One region of the Streptomyces sp. NPDC046805 genome, then DNA from elsewhere that is predicted to be linked to it. Evidence: riboswitches for the same ligand, from Rfam matches in the RefSeq annotation. Region 1 holds a riboswitch; the other holds the start of a gene.
The links. Region 1 has a riboswitch for cyclic di-AMP ahead of ABZ910_RS18060 (C40 family peptidase). Riboswitches for the same ligand answer to the same signal wherever they lie in the genome.
Positions count from the first base shown of each region.

Region 2: another riboswitch for cyclic di-AMP. It lies ahead of ABZ910_RS20745 (transglycosylase family protein); the one in region 1 lies ahead of ABZ910_RS18060 (C40 family peptidase).

Region 1 is NZ_JBEYYC010000015.1:71,001-78,384, forward strand. It holds gene ABZ910_RS18050 (ATP-dependent Clp protease proteolytic subunit) at 114-749, shown strand; gene ABZ910_RS18055 (hypothetical protein) at 757-1,065, shown strand; cyclic di-AMP (ydaO/yuaA leader) riboswitch at 1,426-1,606, shown strand; gene ABZ910_RS18060 (C40 family peptidase) at 1,610-2,083, shown strand; gene ABZ910_RS18065 (ATP-binding protein) at 2,102-2,560, opposite strand; gene ABZ910_RS18070 (helix-turn-helix transcriptional regulator) at 2,773-3,642, shown strand; gene ABZ910_RS18075 (DUF397 domain-containing protein) at 3,652-3,876, shown strand; gene ABZ910_RS18080 (8-amino-7-oxononanoate synthase) at 3,971-5,098, opposite strand; gene bioB (biotin synthase BioB) at 5,246-6,451, shown strand; gene ABZ910_RS18090 (adenosylmethionine--8-amino-7-oxononanoate transaminase) at 6,444-7,384, shown strand, end outside.
Region 2 is NZ_JBEYYC010000018.1:84,252-91,635, forward strand. It holds gene ABZ910_RS20735 (septum formation initiator family protein) at 1-226, opposite strand, end outside; gene eno (phosphopyruvate hydratase) at 359-1,645, opposite strand; gene ABZ910_RS20745 (transglycosylase family protein) at 1,898-2,599, opposite strand; cyclic di-AMP (ydaO/yuaA leader) riboswitch at 2,604-2,772, opposite strand; gene ABZ910_RS20750 (transglycosylase family protein) at 2,956-3,966, opposite strand; gene ABZ910_RS20755 (cytochrome P450) at 4,210-5,448, shown strand; gene ABZ910_RS20760 (nucleoside triphosphate pyrophosphohydrolase) at 5,489-6,493, opposite strand; gene ABZ910_RS20765 (SurA N-terminal domain-containing protein) at 6,630-7,286, opposite strand.

The DNA of each region.
Region 1 (7,384 bases):
GATAGCCCGGGACAAGGTTCTGTACGTCCTGTACATTTTCAACAGAGAGCACGGAGAGCAGAGCGCGCGCAGACCTCTGCCGGAGTCGGCTCTGCCGCGAGGAGGGGTATGTCATGACTCGACCAGCCGCCCGCTACGTCCTGCCCGAGTTCACCGAGCGCACGAGCTCCGGTCAGCGCACGCTCGATCCGTACTCGAAGTTGCTCGAGGAGCGGATCGTCTTCCTCGGCACGCCGATCGACGACACGTCGGCGAACGACGTGATGGCGCAGTTCATGCACCTCGAACACGACTCCCCGGACCGGGACATCTCGCTGTACGTCAACTCCCCCGGCGGCTCGTTCAGCGCGATGGCGGCCCTCTACGACACGATCCGGTACGTCAGCTGTGACGTGGAGACGATCTGCCTGGGCCAAGCCGGCTCGTCGGCGGCGGTGCTGCTCGCGGCCGGCACGCCGGGCAAGCGGTTCGCGCTGCCGGGGGCGCGGATGCTGATCCAGCAGCCGTCGCTGCCCGAGCCGGTGCGGGGGCAGCCCAGCGATCTGGTCATCCAGGCGGAGGAGTTGACCCGGGTCCGCGCCCTTCTGGAGGACATGCTCTCCCGGCACACCGGGCGCGCCCCGGAGCAGGTGCACGAGGACCTCGAACGGGACTTGATCCTGGACGCCCAGGGCGCGCTGGAGTACGGCCTGGTGGACGGGATCATCACCAGCCGCAAGGCCTCGCGCGGCACACCGGATTCGAGGTGAGCCGCCGATGCTGCCACCCGAACTGCCGCCGCTGCCCGCTCTCACGTGCGCCGAGGGCGAGTTGATCGACCGCTACCTCGACGTGGTCGACCTGCTGGGCCGGATCAATCCGGCGCAGAACGCGGGCACGTACGGCGGACTGCGGGCCGCCCAGGCCCTGGTCCGCAAGGCGGTGGAACTCCGTGACGCGCTGAGCCTGATGCACCAGCGGGGCGAGACGGAGCTGCACGCGGCCACCCTGGCATGTGCCTTGCGGGTGCTGGACGGCGAACGCCGCACCGCCCGCGTGACCGTGCCGTCGGACGGCTCGGGCTGACGAAGAACACCGGCCCGGTCGCCACCCCGGTCCGGGCCTCCGGGCCCGAGTTCAAACGGCCCGAACGACGTACCCCTGTTCGGCGTAGACGAGCGACTTTTTTCGGGGCATCGCGGGTTGCACGGGACGCGCGCGCGAGGAGCGCGCCGAGCGCTTCCGCGCTGGTCCGGGGGTACGTCGACTCCTCGCCCGGTATGCGGGCACCCGGGTATCCACCCGAACGGGCCAATAGTGACGCATTCCTCACATACCCGGTTCCATTGGGATATTCGGACTCCAGTGAGTCAAGATCCCTGTCTGACGACAAGCCCCCGCCACCGCGGCGGGGCGGTCCGGGCGGACGCCGAGTCCTGCCGCCGCCCGGATGACCGGTCGACGGCAGTGGATCGGCAGGAGTGGAGGACCCGAGCAAGACGGGTCGCCCAGCGGACACCGGTCCGCTGTGCGCAGCCCTTGGGGTGAAGCCGCGGCAACGCGGCCGGGCAACTTCGCCAGCCCGAATCCGACAGGTCATCCTTCACAGGCGGCTGACGAAGGGTTGCGCATGATTGCGCTCAATCGCGTCCCGTCTCTCGTGGCCCGGGCCGGCACGGCCTCGGCCCTCACTCTCGCCGCCGTGGGCGGCTCGATCGTGGTGCCGGGCATGGCCTCCGAGGCCGCGGCCGCCGCCACGGCGACCAAGGCACTCCAGATCGCGGCCTCCAAGAAGGGCTCCCCGTACCGATGGGGCGCCACCGGACCGGGCAGGTTCGACTGTTCCGGGCTCACGCTGTACTCGTTCAAGAAGGTGGGCAAGAGCCTGCCGCGTACGGCGGCCCAGCAGTACAACAGGACCCACCATGTGTCGGCCCGCCATCGCAGGGCCGGGGACCTGGTGTTCTTCCACTCGGGCTCACGCGTCTACCACGTCGGCATCTATGCCGGGAAAGGAAGGATCTGGCACGCCCCGAAAACCGGGGACGTGGTGAAACTCCAGAAGATCTGGACGAGGAGCGTCTGGTACGGCCGGGTCGGCTGACCCGGCCTTTTTCTTGTCCTACGGCTCCTGCTGTCCCGCGGCGGTCACCGGCTCGGCCGGTACCGTCCAGGGGAGTTGGATGGAGACGGTCTTGCCGCCCTCGCGGGTGGGGCGGATGCGCAGCTTGCCACCGCATTCGGCGGCGAGCCAGCGGATGATGACCATGCCGCGCCCGTTGTCCTGCTGGACGGCCGCGGGAAGTCTCTTCGGGAACCGCGGGTGACTGTCGGTGACGCCGATGCGCAGGTGTTCGTCACGGACGAGCATCATGTCCACCCTGAAGGTGGGCGACTGCCCGAAGGTGTGCTGCACGGAGTTGGTGGCGAGTTCGGAGACGATGAGCCGGACGGTGTCGGCCGCTTCCGTGTCCGAGGGCAGGCCCCACTCCGCGAGCGTCCCCAGCACGAAGGAGCGGGCCGCGGAGACCGAGGCGGGATCGCTCGGCAGAGTGACGGATGCTTCCAGATGGTCTGCCATGGCGACGTCGTCCCTTTCCCACGGGACCGTAGTCCGACACGGAGCGGATGGTTCGCGTACGGTCCCGCACTGGTGCTTCGCCGTCAGACTGCCACCGCCGTGCCGGTCACGGTGCCGATCCACCGAGATATGCATATATCTGTCGCTCAAAGCGGTGAACTCTGCGACGGCAGACCGTATTTGGGAGGCTTGAAGGGAGTAAGGAGGAGCCCATGCAGCATGGTCCCGCGGTGCGCCGGCGGAAACTGGGCGCCGAACTGCGCACCCTGCGCACCGGCGCCTGCCTCACGAGCGGCGAAGCGGCCCGCCTGGTGGGCTGGCACCAGTCGAAGGTGAGCCGCATCGAGACGGGCGCCAGTGGCGTGAAATCGGCCGATGTGCGGTTACTCCTGGACGCCTACGGTGTGACGGACGGCCAACTACGGGAGTTACTCCTGGCGTTGGCGAACTCCGAGGACGGTGGCGGCCGGCACCACTGGTGGCACGCGTACCGTGGGGTACTGCCACCCGCCTACCGCGACTTCATCAGCCTGGAGTCTCAGGCGAGCGCGATGCGCACGCTGGAGACGTCGGTGGTCCCGGGGCTGCTGCAGACACCCGCGTACGCCCGGGCGGTGACGTGGGCGGCCGTGGGCGGGCCGGACGACGAGCCCGACGACCGGCTGGACGCCCTGGTGGAGGTGCGACTGGCCCGGCAGGAGGTCCTGCGCGCGGACCCTCCGCTGGAACTGACCGCCGTCCTCGACGAGGCGGTGCTGCGACGGCAGGTGGGCGGGCCGGAGGTCATGGCGGGGCAACTGAACAGGCTGATGGAGGCGGGGCGACTGCCCCAAGTAAGGCTTCAGGTCCTGCCGTTCGCGGCCGGCGCACACATCGGCATCACCGGCCCTTTCGTTATCTTCTCATTTCCGAGCACATCTGATCTGGATGTAGTTGTTCTCGACCACTTGACGAGTAGCCTCTACCTCGAGCGGAAAGAAGTCCTCCAGGCCTATACGGAGGCCTTCAACACCCTTCAGATCCACGCCCTTTCACCTGAGGACTCGTTGGATTACATCGCCGGGATAGGTGACGGCGCGTAAGGAGGCACCATGTCCGCACTGCCTCGGAACGTACCTACCAGTACCGATCTGCACGGTGTGCGGTGGCTGCGCAGCAGCTACAGCACCGGAGCCAACAACTGCGTGGAGACGGCTCGGCCGCGCCGCGGTCCCTGGACCGGGCTGCTCGCCGTACGCGACTCCAAGGACCCCGCCGGACCCGCGCTGCTCTTCTCTCCCCGGAGCTGGACGGAGTTCGTCGGCGCGTTCCGGTGACCCCGCACGCCCCGACCGAACCCCACGCAGCCCGACCCGACTGCCCCCGCTGACCCGTTCCCCGACCCGCGACGCACGGCCGTGTCACGCCGACTCATGGTCGCGCTTCGCCGATCACACGCACAGCGCGTGCGATCTCGGTCTCGGACAGGTCGGCGCGGGCGGTCAGCCTGAGCCGTGAGATCCCGTCGGGCACGGAAGGAGGACGGAAGCAGCCCACGGCCAGGCCCGCCCCTCGGCAGTCGGCCGCCCAGCGCACGGCCGCCTCCGGGGACGGCGCCCGCACGGAGACCACCGCGGCGTCCGGCCGTACCGCTTCCAGACCGGCGGCGGTCAGGCGTGCGTACAGGTCGGCGGCCACCTCGCGCGCCCGCGCCGCCCGCCGCGGCTGTCCGCGCAGCAGCCTGAGGGCCGCCAGGGCCGCGCCCGCGGCGGCGGGGGCGAGGCCCGTGTCGAAGATGAACGTCCGTGCCGCGTTGACCAGGTGGTCGATCACGTGCGCGGGACCGAGCACGACCCCGCCCTGGCTGCCCAGTGACTTGGACAGGGTGGCCGTGACCACGATGTCGTCGGCGCCCGCGAGTCCGGCCGCGTACGCGGCTCCCCGGCCGCCGTCGCCGAGGACGCCGAGTCCGTGGGCGTCGTCGACGAGCAGCCCGGCGTCACGCTCCCGGCACGCCGCGGCCAACTCGGCCAGCGGCGCCGCGTCCCCGTCGACGGAGAACACCGTGTCGGACACGACGACGGCCGCCCCCTCGTGCGTGTCCAGCGCCTTGCCCACGGCGTCCGGATCGGCGTGCCCGACGACCTGGGTTGCGCCGCGGGCCAGGCGACAGCCGTCGATGAGGGAGGCGTGGTTGCCGGCGTCGGAGACGATCAGCGAGCCGTGCGGTCCCAGCGTGGTGACCGCGGCGAGGTTGGCGGCGTATCCGGAGGAGAAGACCAGGGCCGCCTCGAAGCCGCAGAAGCCGGCCAACTCGCGCTCCAGCTCGGCATGGAGCTCGGTGGTGCCGGTGACCAGCCGGGACCCGGTGGAACCGCCGCCCCAGGCGCGCGCGGCGGCCGCGGCCCCCTCGACGACCTCGGGGTGGCGGGCCAGCCCCAGGTAGTCGTTGCTCGCGAGGTCCAGGAGCGACGAGTCGGCGGCGCGGGGCCGCAGGGACCGTACGAGCCCGGCGCGGCGGCGCTGCTGCGCCTGGTCGTCGATCCAGCCGAACGCCATGGCTCCTCCGCGGAATTTGTAGGCAATGAACAGACACTAGCCGCACGCCCAGCCACCCAGGGTGTGGCAATACCCACACGTCGAACCGCGTCCGTTGTGCGGTCCCTCCTTGGCCTGGGGCGGTCCCGTAGGACAGGATCGGGCCTCATGGACCTGCTGAACACGCTGGTGGACAAGGGGCTTCGGCGCGAGCTGCCGACCCGCGAGGAAGCGCTCGCCGTACTCGCCACCTCCGATGACGACCTGCTCGACGTGGTGGCCGCGGCCGGCAAGGTGCGACGGCACTGGTTCGGCCGGCGGGTGAAACTCAACTATCTGGTCAACCTCAAGTCCGGCCTGTGCCCGGAGGACTGCTCCTATTGCTCGCAGCGCCTCGGGTCGAAGGCCGACATCCTGAAGTACACCTGGCTCAAGCCCGACGAGGCCTCCCAGGCCGCGGCCGCGGGCCTCGCCGGGGGAGCCAAGCGGGTCTGTCTGGTGGCCAGCGGGCGCGGTCCGACGGACCGGGACGTGGACCGGGTCTCCGAGACGATCAAGACGATCAAGGGCCAGAACGAGGGCGTCGAGGTGTGCGCCTGCCTGGGCCTGCTGTCGGACGGTCAGGCCGAGCGGCTGCGCGAGGCGGGTGCGGACGCGTACAACCACAACCTCAACACCTCCGAGGAGACGTACGCGGACATCACGACCACGCACACGTACGCCGACCGGGTGGACACGGTGCAGAAGGCGCACGCGGCCGGTCTGTCCGCGTGCTCCGGTCTGATCGCGGGCATGGGCGAGAGCGACGAGGACCTGGTCGACGTCGTCTTCTCGCTGCGCGATCTCGACCCGGACTCGGTGCCGGTGAACTTCCTGATCCCGTTCGAGGGCACCCCGCTCGCCAAGGAGTGGAACCTCACCCCGCAGCGCTGTCTGCGCATCCTCGCGATGACGCGGTTCGTCTGCCCGGACGTCGAGGTGCGGATCGCCGGTGGCCGGGAGGTGCACCTGCGCAGCATGCAGCCCCTCGCGCTGAACCTGGCCAACTCGATCTTCCTCGGCGACTACCTCACCAGCGAAGGCCAGGCGGGCAGGGCCGACCTGGAGATGATCGCCGACGCCGGCTTCGAGGTGGAGGGCGCCGGCGAGGTGACGCTTCCGGAGCACCGGGCGGCGGTCGCGGGCGGCTGCGGATCGCATGCCGGGGCGGGATGCGGATCGGACGCCGTAGCCGGGTGCGGGTCGCACGAGCACGAGGGCGGCGGGGTCTGCGGCTCCGTTCCCGCTGCGGCTTCGCAGGCGGGCGAGGCGCGTACCGATCTCGTCGCCGTCCGCCGCCGCGGCGCCGGAACGGACCTCGCACCCAATGCCTGACCTGCCCGGCCTCAGCGTCCCGGAACTGCTGGAACTCGACCGGCGGCACGTCTGGCATCCGTACGGCCCGATGCCGGGACGTGCCGAACCGCTCGTCGTGGAGTCGGCGAACGGCGTCCGGCTGAGGCTCGCGGACGGCTCGGGCGAACTCGTCGACGGCATGTCGTCGTGGTGGTCGGCGATCCACGGCTACAACCACCCGGTGCTCAACGAGGCCGCGCGCGAGCAGCTCGGCCGAATGAGCCATGTGATGTTCGGCGGGCTCACGCACCAGCCCGCCGTACGCCTGGCAAAGCTCCTTGTCGACATGTCGCCCGAAGGGCTGGAGCATGTGTTCCTCGCCGACTCCGGCTCGGTGTCGGTCGAGGTCGCGGTCAAGATGTGCCTGCAGTACTGGCGTTCGCTCGGCCGTCCGGAGAAGCGGCGGCTGATGACCTGGCGCGGCGGCTACCACGGTGACACGTGGCAGCCGATGTCCGTGTGCGACCCCGAGGGCGGGATGCACGAGCTGTGGACCGGGGTGCTGCCGCGCCAGGTGTTCGCCGACGCGCCGCCCGCGGAGTACGAGGAGTCGTACGCGGAGCATCTGCACGAGCTGATCGGGCGGCACGCCGGCGAGCTGGCCGCGGTCATCGTCGAGCCGGTGGTGCAGGGCGCGGGCGGGATGCGGTTCCACTCCCCCGCCTATCTGCGGGTGCTGCGCGAGGCGTGCGACGCGCACGACGTGCTGCTGGTGTTCGACGAGATCGCGACCGGCTTCGGGCGTACGGGCGCGCTGTTCGCGGCGGAGCACGCGGCGGTGACCCCGGACGTGATGTGCGTCGGCAAGGCCCTGACCGGCGGCTACCTGACCCTGGCCGCGACGCTGTGCACGTCACGGGTGGCCGACGGCATCTCGCGGGGCGACGTACCGGTGCTGGCCCATGGCCCGAC
Region 2 (7,384 bases), on a different contig from region 1:
GGAGGTCTGCGATCTCGGCCCGCTGCGACACATACTGCCGCATCGGATAGGCCAGGGCGACGATCAGCGAGCACAGGACGAGCGCCAGCAGCGCCGCACGGCCGGTGAGCCGGGAGCGGCGGGCCTGGCGCTTGGTCTGGGAGCGGTAGACGCGGGCCGCCGTCTGCTCACCGAGCAGCCGCAGCCTGGTCGCGGTGGAGAACCGGTCCCGGTCCTTCACGCCCATGTTCCCCGCCTCCCGTGTCACGCGCGTACGTCCCCGCACACGGTACGGGACCGGTACGGGGACGTACGTACGACTGGCGAAGCCTTACGCCTGGTTTGGTCAGCCGCTGGATCAGCGGCCGTGCGGGAAGGCTCAGCCCTTGAAGCGCGGGAAGGCGCTGCGGCCGGCGTACACCGCGGCGTCGTCGAGGATCTCCTCGATGCGCAGCAGCTGGTTGTACTTGGCGACGCGGTCCGAGCGGGCCGGGGCGCCGGTCTTGATCTGGCCGCAGTTCACCGCGACGGCCAGGTCGGCGATGGTGACGTCCTCGGTCTCGCCGGAGCGGTGGGACATCATGCACTTGAAGCCGTTGCGCTGGGCCAGCTCGACGGCGTCCAGGGTCTCGGTCAGCGAGCCGATCTGGTTGACCTTGACGAGCAGCGCGTTGGCGGAGCCCTCCTCGATGCCGCGGGCCAGGCGCTCGGGGTTGGTGACGAAGAGGTCGTCGCCGACGATCTGGACCTTGTCGCCCAGCTTCTCGGTGATGACGTTCCAGCCGGCCCAGTCGTCCTCGAACAGCGGGTCCTCGATGGAGACGAGCGGGTAGTCCGCGACGAGCTGCTCGTAGTACTCCGTCATCTCGGCGGCGGAGCGCTCCTTGCCCTCGAAGAGGTACTTGCCGTCCTTGTAGAACTCGGAGGCGGCCACGTCGAGCGCGAGGGCGATCTGCTCACCGGGGACGTACCCGGCCTGCTTGATGGCCTCGAGGATGAGGTCGAGGGCCTCGCGGTTGGAGCCGAGGTTCGGGGCGAAGCCGCCCTCGTCACCGAGGCCGGTGGACAGACCCTTGGTCTTCAGGACCTTCTTCAGCGTGTGGTAGACCTCGGCGCCCCAGCGCAGGGCCTCGGAGAAGGACTCCGCGCCGATCGGGGCGATCATGAACTCCTGGATGTCCACGTTGGAGTCGGCGTGCGAGCCGCCGTTCAGGATGTTCATCATCGGCACCGGCAGGAGGTGCGCGTTCGGGCCGCCCAGGTAGCGGAACAGCGGGAGGTCGCTGGCCTCGGAGGCGGCGTGCGCGACGGCGAGGGAGACGCCCAGGATGGCGTTGGCGCCGAGCGAGCCCTTGTTGTCGGTGGCGTCCAGGTCGAACATCGCCTGGTCGATCAGGCGCTGCTCGGTGGCGTCGTAGCCGACGAGCTCCGGGCCGATCTGCTCGATCACGGCGAGGACGGCCTTCTCGACGCCCTTGCCCTGGTAGCGGTTGGGGTCACCGTCGCGGAGCTCGATGGCCTCGAAGGCGCCGGTGGAGGCGCCGGACGGAACGGCGGCACGACCCGTGCTGCCGTCGTCGAGGCCGACCTCGACCTCGACCGTGGGGTTGCCTCGGGAGTCCAGGATTTCCCGGGCTACGACGACGTCGATGGACGGCACGAGCATCTCCTTCTTGGATGTGACGCTGAAAGTGCGGGGCACATGGGCCGTGTCGGCCCTGGCTGTGCCTTGCGACTAGAGCCTAACCGCCCGGGGGTCCCGGTCGGCCGACCGACCGCCCCATGGACACGACGGCGACCGTACATATTGTTTCTGGGCGGAACAAAGGGGGGGCTGAAAGAAGCCCGGAAAGCCCCCGCCCCGGCGCGTACGGGGGAAAACGCGCCGGGGCGGGGAGTCTGAGGGGCCGCCTGCTCCTTACTTCAGGTGCAGCTGCTGGCCCGGGTAGATGAGGTTCGCGTCCTCGATGATGTCCTTGTTCAGCTCGAACAGCTTCTTCCAGCCGCCCTCGACCTTGTGCTTCTCGGCGATCGAGCCGAGGGTGTCGCCCTTGACGACCTTGTACTCGCCGTCGCCCTTCTTGACCTTCTTGCCGGTCGGGGTGGTGACGGTCTTGCTCGCGGCCGGGCGGTCGGTGGAGCGGGTGGCCGCCTGCGGCTCACTGGCGTGGGCGGTGGCGGTGGTGTCCGTGCTGCCGGTGCTCGTGCTGCCGGAGGAGGAGGAGGAGGCGGTGCCACCGCTGTACGGGGTGCTGGTCAGACCCGTGCCGCAGTTCGGCCAGGCGCCCTTGCCCTGGGCGGCGAGGACCTTCTCGCCGATCTCGATCTGCTGGGCCTTGGTGGCCTTGTCGGCGGTGGCGGCGTACTGCGTGCCGCCGTACGCGGCCCAGGTGGAGGCGGAGAACTGCAGACCGCCGTAGAAGCCGTTGCCGGTGTTGATGGACCAGTTGCCGCCGGCCTCGCACTGGGCGACGGCGTCCCACTGGGAGGCGGTGGCGGCGGAGGCGTTGCCGGACGCCATCAGCGGGGCGGCGACAGCGGCGCCGGCGACACCGGCGAGCGCGAGAGCGCGGGTGGCCTTGGACGGACGGCGGTGCGTGCCCTTGCTGGAAAACAGCATGGATCGATCCCCTCACCGACGCCTGCGAGGTGAGCTGTCGGGTTCGGGCCGGTTGAGTTGCCCGGCCACGTCCCTCGCGGGACATGGCTTCACCCCAAGCCGGTCGCGGCATCAACTGCCGGTTCCGGCACTTACCTTGGGTCCCCCGCTCCTGCCTACGGCGCTTGACGCGTCGACTGTTCCCGTACGGCCGCTGGCAGGACTCGGCGTAGCGGCAGCCGGGGCTCGTGGTGACGAGCGGACTTGACCGTAGGCACGCGATCCGCGGAATTCCAAAGACGATCAGGGCTTCTGAGAGTCATCCCACACTTTCGCCAAACGGGACATTTGGCGACGAAGCGGGGCGCCAACTCCCGCTACTTCGCACCCTTTTCGCCACCGATGTGGAGGGTCTGACCGGCGGCGATCCGGTTCGGGTCGGAACCGACGGCCTTCTTGTTGGCGCCGTACAGCGCCCGCCATCCGCCGTCCACGTCAAGGGAGTCGGCGATGGAGGCGAGAGTGTCGCCCGCCTGGACGGTGTAGGCGTGCCGCGCGGAGGAGTCGGCGGAGTCACCACTCGCCCGGTTCGCCCCATTTTCGTCCGCACTGTCGCCCCGATGGCGACCGCCGCCACCGATCGCCCCGGTGTCGACCAGACTCCAAGAGCTACCGCTCTGCCATTCGTTGTCCGAATCGTCGGCTTCAGGGCTCGCCGTGTGCGAGCTGCCGTCGTTCCATGCGCCACTGGAACCGGCCGGTGCGGACTTCCCGGTCTCGACAGGGCCGCCGGAGCCGGTGGAACCGCTCTCGGCGCCGGCACCCGCGTCGGCATCCGTCGACGGGGACGCGGACGACGCGGACGACGAGCCCTCGGACGAGGAGCCGGACGAAGACCCGCCCGACGTCAACGCGCCGATCAGACCGGACGAGCCGTGCCCACCCGAGGAGCCGGAGCCGGAATGGGACGAACCGCCCCCGGAGACGCCGGTGTCGACATGGACCGACCCCGACTTGCTGCTGAGCCCGGCGAGCAGGGCGCACGTGGCCCAGTGGCCCGTCCCCTGGTCGGCGAGCATCTTCTCGGCGACGGCTATCTGCTGTGAACGGCTGGCCTCGTCGGGGCTCGAGGCGTAGTGGCCACCGCCGTACTTGTCCCAGTCCTCCTGGGAGATCTGCAGACCGCCGTAGTACCCGTTGCCGGTGCTGGCGCTCCAGGAACCCCCGCTCTCGCACTCGGCCACCCGGTCCCACGTGGTGCCGTCTGCCGCGTTCGCGCTGGCCGCACCCAGAAGCGGGAGGGCGAGGGCGGAGCCGGTCACTCCGGCCGCGACGAGGACAGCCGGTGCCTGACGAGGGCGACGGTGACGACCGTTCCCGGAGATCATGCGGAAGCCTTTCGTGCGACAGCAGTGCCCGGCGCCACGAGTGAAGCGGAGACGCCGTGTTGACGAGTGAACGTATCGGCAGACGATCGCCCGTCACAAGTCAATCCCGCGCGGATCACGTGAAGATCACAGCGCTCACCCATAATTGCTCGCCAGTCGCCTTTATCCGGATACCGCGGGCTCATTCGCCTCCCCGTCCCGGCGCCCGCGCGCGCACGCACCGGCTCCGGTTACGGTCGTTCCGTGAACGGCCCGAACACCGCCCCCGAACTCTTCACCTGGGAGTTCGCCAGCGATCCCTACCCCGCCTACGCCTGGCTGCGCGAGCACGCCCCGGTCCACCGGACCACGCTGCCCAGCGGCGTCGAGGCATGGCTGGTGACCCGGTACGCCGACGCGCGCCAGGCCCTCGCGGACAAGCGGCTGTCGAAGAACCCCGAGCATCACGCCGAGGACGCGCACGGCAAGCACAAGACCGGCATCCCGGGCGAGCGCAGCGCCAACCTCATGACGCATCTGCTCAACATCGACCCGCCGGACCACACCCGGCTGCGCCGGCTCGTGTCCAAGGCGTTCACCCCGCGCCGGGTGGCGGAATTCACGCCCCGCGTGCAGGAGTTGACGGACGACCTCATCGACCGGTTCGCCTCCCGCGGCGAGGCCGATCTCATCCACGAGTTCGCCTTCCCCCTCCCCATCTACGCGATCTGCGACCTGCTCGGCGTCCCGCGCGAGGACCAGGACGACTTCCGTGACTGGGCGGGCATGATGATCCGGCATGGGGGCGGCCCGCGCGGCGGTGTCGCCCGCTCGGTCAAGAAGATCCGCGGCTACCTCGCCGACCTCATCCACCGCAAGCGCGGCGACCTCGGCGACGACCTCATCTCCGGCCTCATCCGCGCCTCCGACCACGGCGAGCACCTCACCGAGAACGAGGCCGCCGCGATGTGCTTCGTGCTGCTGTTCGCCGGTTTCGAGACCACGATCAACCTCATCGGCAACGGCATGTACGCGCTCCTGCGCCACCCCGAGCAGCGCGCCCGCCTCCAGGAGTCCGTCGAGCGCGGCGAGTCGGAGCTGCTCGACACCGGCATCGAGGAGCTGCTCCGCTACGACGGCCCCGTGGAGCTGGCCACGTGGCGCTTCGCCACCGAACCCCTCACCATCGGCGGGCAGCGCATCGCCACCGGCGACCCCGTGCTGGTCGTCCTCGCCGCCGCCGACCGCGACCCCGCCCGCTTCACCGAGCCGGACACGCTCGACCTCTCCCGCGCCGACAATCCCCACCTCGGCTACGGCCACGGCATCCACTACTGCCTCGGCGCACCCCTGGCCCGCCTGGAGGGCCGCACCGCCCTCGCGACCCTGCTGCGCCGCCTGCCCGACCTCCAGCTCGCGGCCGATCCCGCCGACCTGCGCTGGCGGGGCGGGCTGATCATGCGGGGGCTGCGGGAACTGCCGGTGCGGTTCACGGCGGTCTGAGGGGGTCCCCCTCCCCTCCCCCTCCCTCCCCTGTCTCAGCTCACTTCTTCTCCCCCTCCACCTCCCTGATCGCGTCCCGGTAGGTCCGCGCCGCCGCGCGCAGCGCCGCCTCCGGGTCCACGCCCGCCTCCTCGGCGCGGGCCGCCAGCGCGAGCAGTTCGTAGCCGATGCCCTCCCCGCGCGGCAGCGGCACGTCCAGTCCGGCCGTGCGGACACGGGAGGCGAGTTTCGTCGCGAGGGCGAGGCCGGGCTGGCCCAGCGGGACGCCGTCGGTCACCGAGGCGCGCTGCTTCTCCTCTGCCTTGGTGCGCAGCCAGTGCTCCTTGACGTCCTCCGGCGTCTCGGCCGTCTCCTCACCGAAGACGTGCGGGTGGCGGTGGATCAGCTTGGCGACGATGCCGCCCGCCACGTCGTCTATGGAGAACGGAGCGTCGGGGTCCTCCTCGGCGATTCGGGAGTGGAAGACGACCTGGAGCAGGACGTCGCCCAGTTCCTCCCTCAGCTCCGCCCGGTCGCCGGCCTCGATGGCCTCGACGAGTTCGTACGCCTCCTCGATGCCGTACTTCGCCAGGCCCTCGTGCGTCTGCCGGGACGACCAGGGGCACTCGGCGCGGATCCGGTCCATGACCTGGACGAGGTCGAGGAGCCGGGCGCCCGGCAGGTCGTAGGAGGCGGGGAGCAGCTCCAGCTCGGGCATCCGGACGCGGCCGGAACCGGCCATGCGGGCCAGGCCGTCCGTGAGGGCCGGTTCGCCCTCGCCCGTCGCCACGACCACCACCGTGCGCCCGCCGGCGCAGGCGTCGACCACCTCCTGGGCGGTGGGCGACGCCTCGTCCACCGTGATCCCGGCTTCGCGCAGATACGGCAGCTGCGGATGGGCGCCGTCCGCGCACAGCACCCGGTCCGCGGTGCGCAGCGCCTGCCAGGCGGGCCAGGACAGCAGGCCGGGGGCGACGCGGTGGCTGGTGGTGAGCAGGACGACCCGGCCGGTGGCGTGGTCCGGGCCCGGTTCCTGGGCGGCGTCTTCGTGGCTGGTGGTGTTCACGCTTCGAACGTAACCCACACCCGCGGCCGGCCTCGGGAGTTGTCCACAGCCTCGGGCCGATCATGTGACCGCAGCCGGACCGGCACCCGGCGTCGCCACCTACAGGCACGCCGACCGCCTGCCGGACGCCGGCTGCCTACCTGAACGCGGTCTGCTGCTGCATCCCGCCCGACGTGACGTCCCGTACCCACGGCGTCTTCGCGTCGACGCGGCTGCTCTTCTGCGCGTCCCAGGTGCCGTAGCGGGGGTTGAGGTCGATGTGCAGTTCACCGGACGCGGTGGACAGGGCCTTCCAGAAGGCGGGCTGGGTGGTGTCGGTGCCGAGCTTCTGCGCCAGTTTCTGGGCCTCGAGCTGGAGGCGGAGGTTGTCGTCGAGCAGCCGGGGGGCGACGCCGTACTTCTGCAGCCAGGTCGTCTCCAGGGCCTTGGCGCCGCCGGCCTGCTGCTCCAGGCCGGTGCGCATCGCCTGGATCTCCTTGCGGGTGACGCTGACGCCGTGGTCGCGCGCGGCGCGGTGCAGGACCCGGTCGAGGAGCATGTTGTGCAGGGTGTCGCGGGTGAGGCTGCTGGTGGAGGCGACGACCTGCTGGTACTGCGCCTCGTCCGGGACCACGGCCCGCTGCGCCCGGCGCACCTCGTTCACCCGTCCCTCCAGCTGGGCGACGGAGATCCGCTGCCCGCCGACGACGGCCGCGGCTCCCGGGTGCGCGTCGTTTCCGCAGGCGGTGAGCAGGGGTGCCGCGGCGGCGATCACGGCGGACAGGACGAGCGCGGTGCGACGGCGGCGGTGCAAGGAGGCCTCCCGAGGAGATTGTGCGACGGTGCACAAAGTCTTGCGATGATCGATAGTAGGGATTGGCCACGCTCTGGCCAACCCATTCGACCAACGAT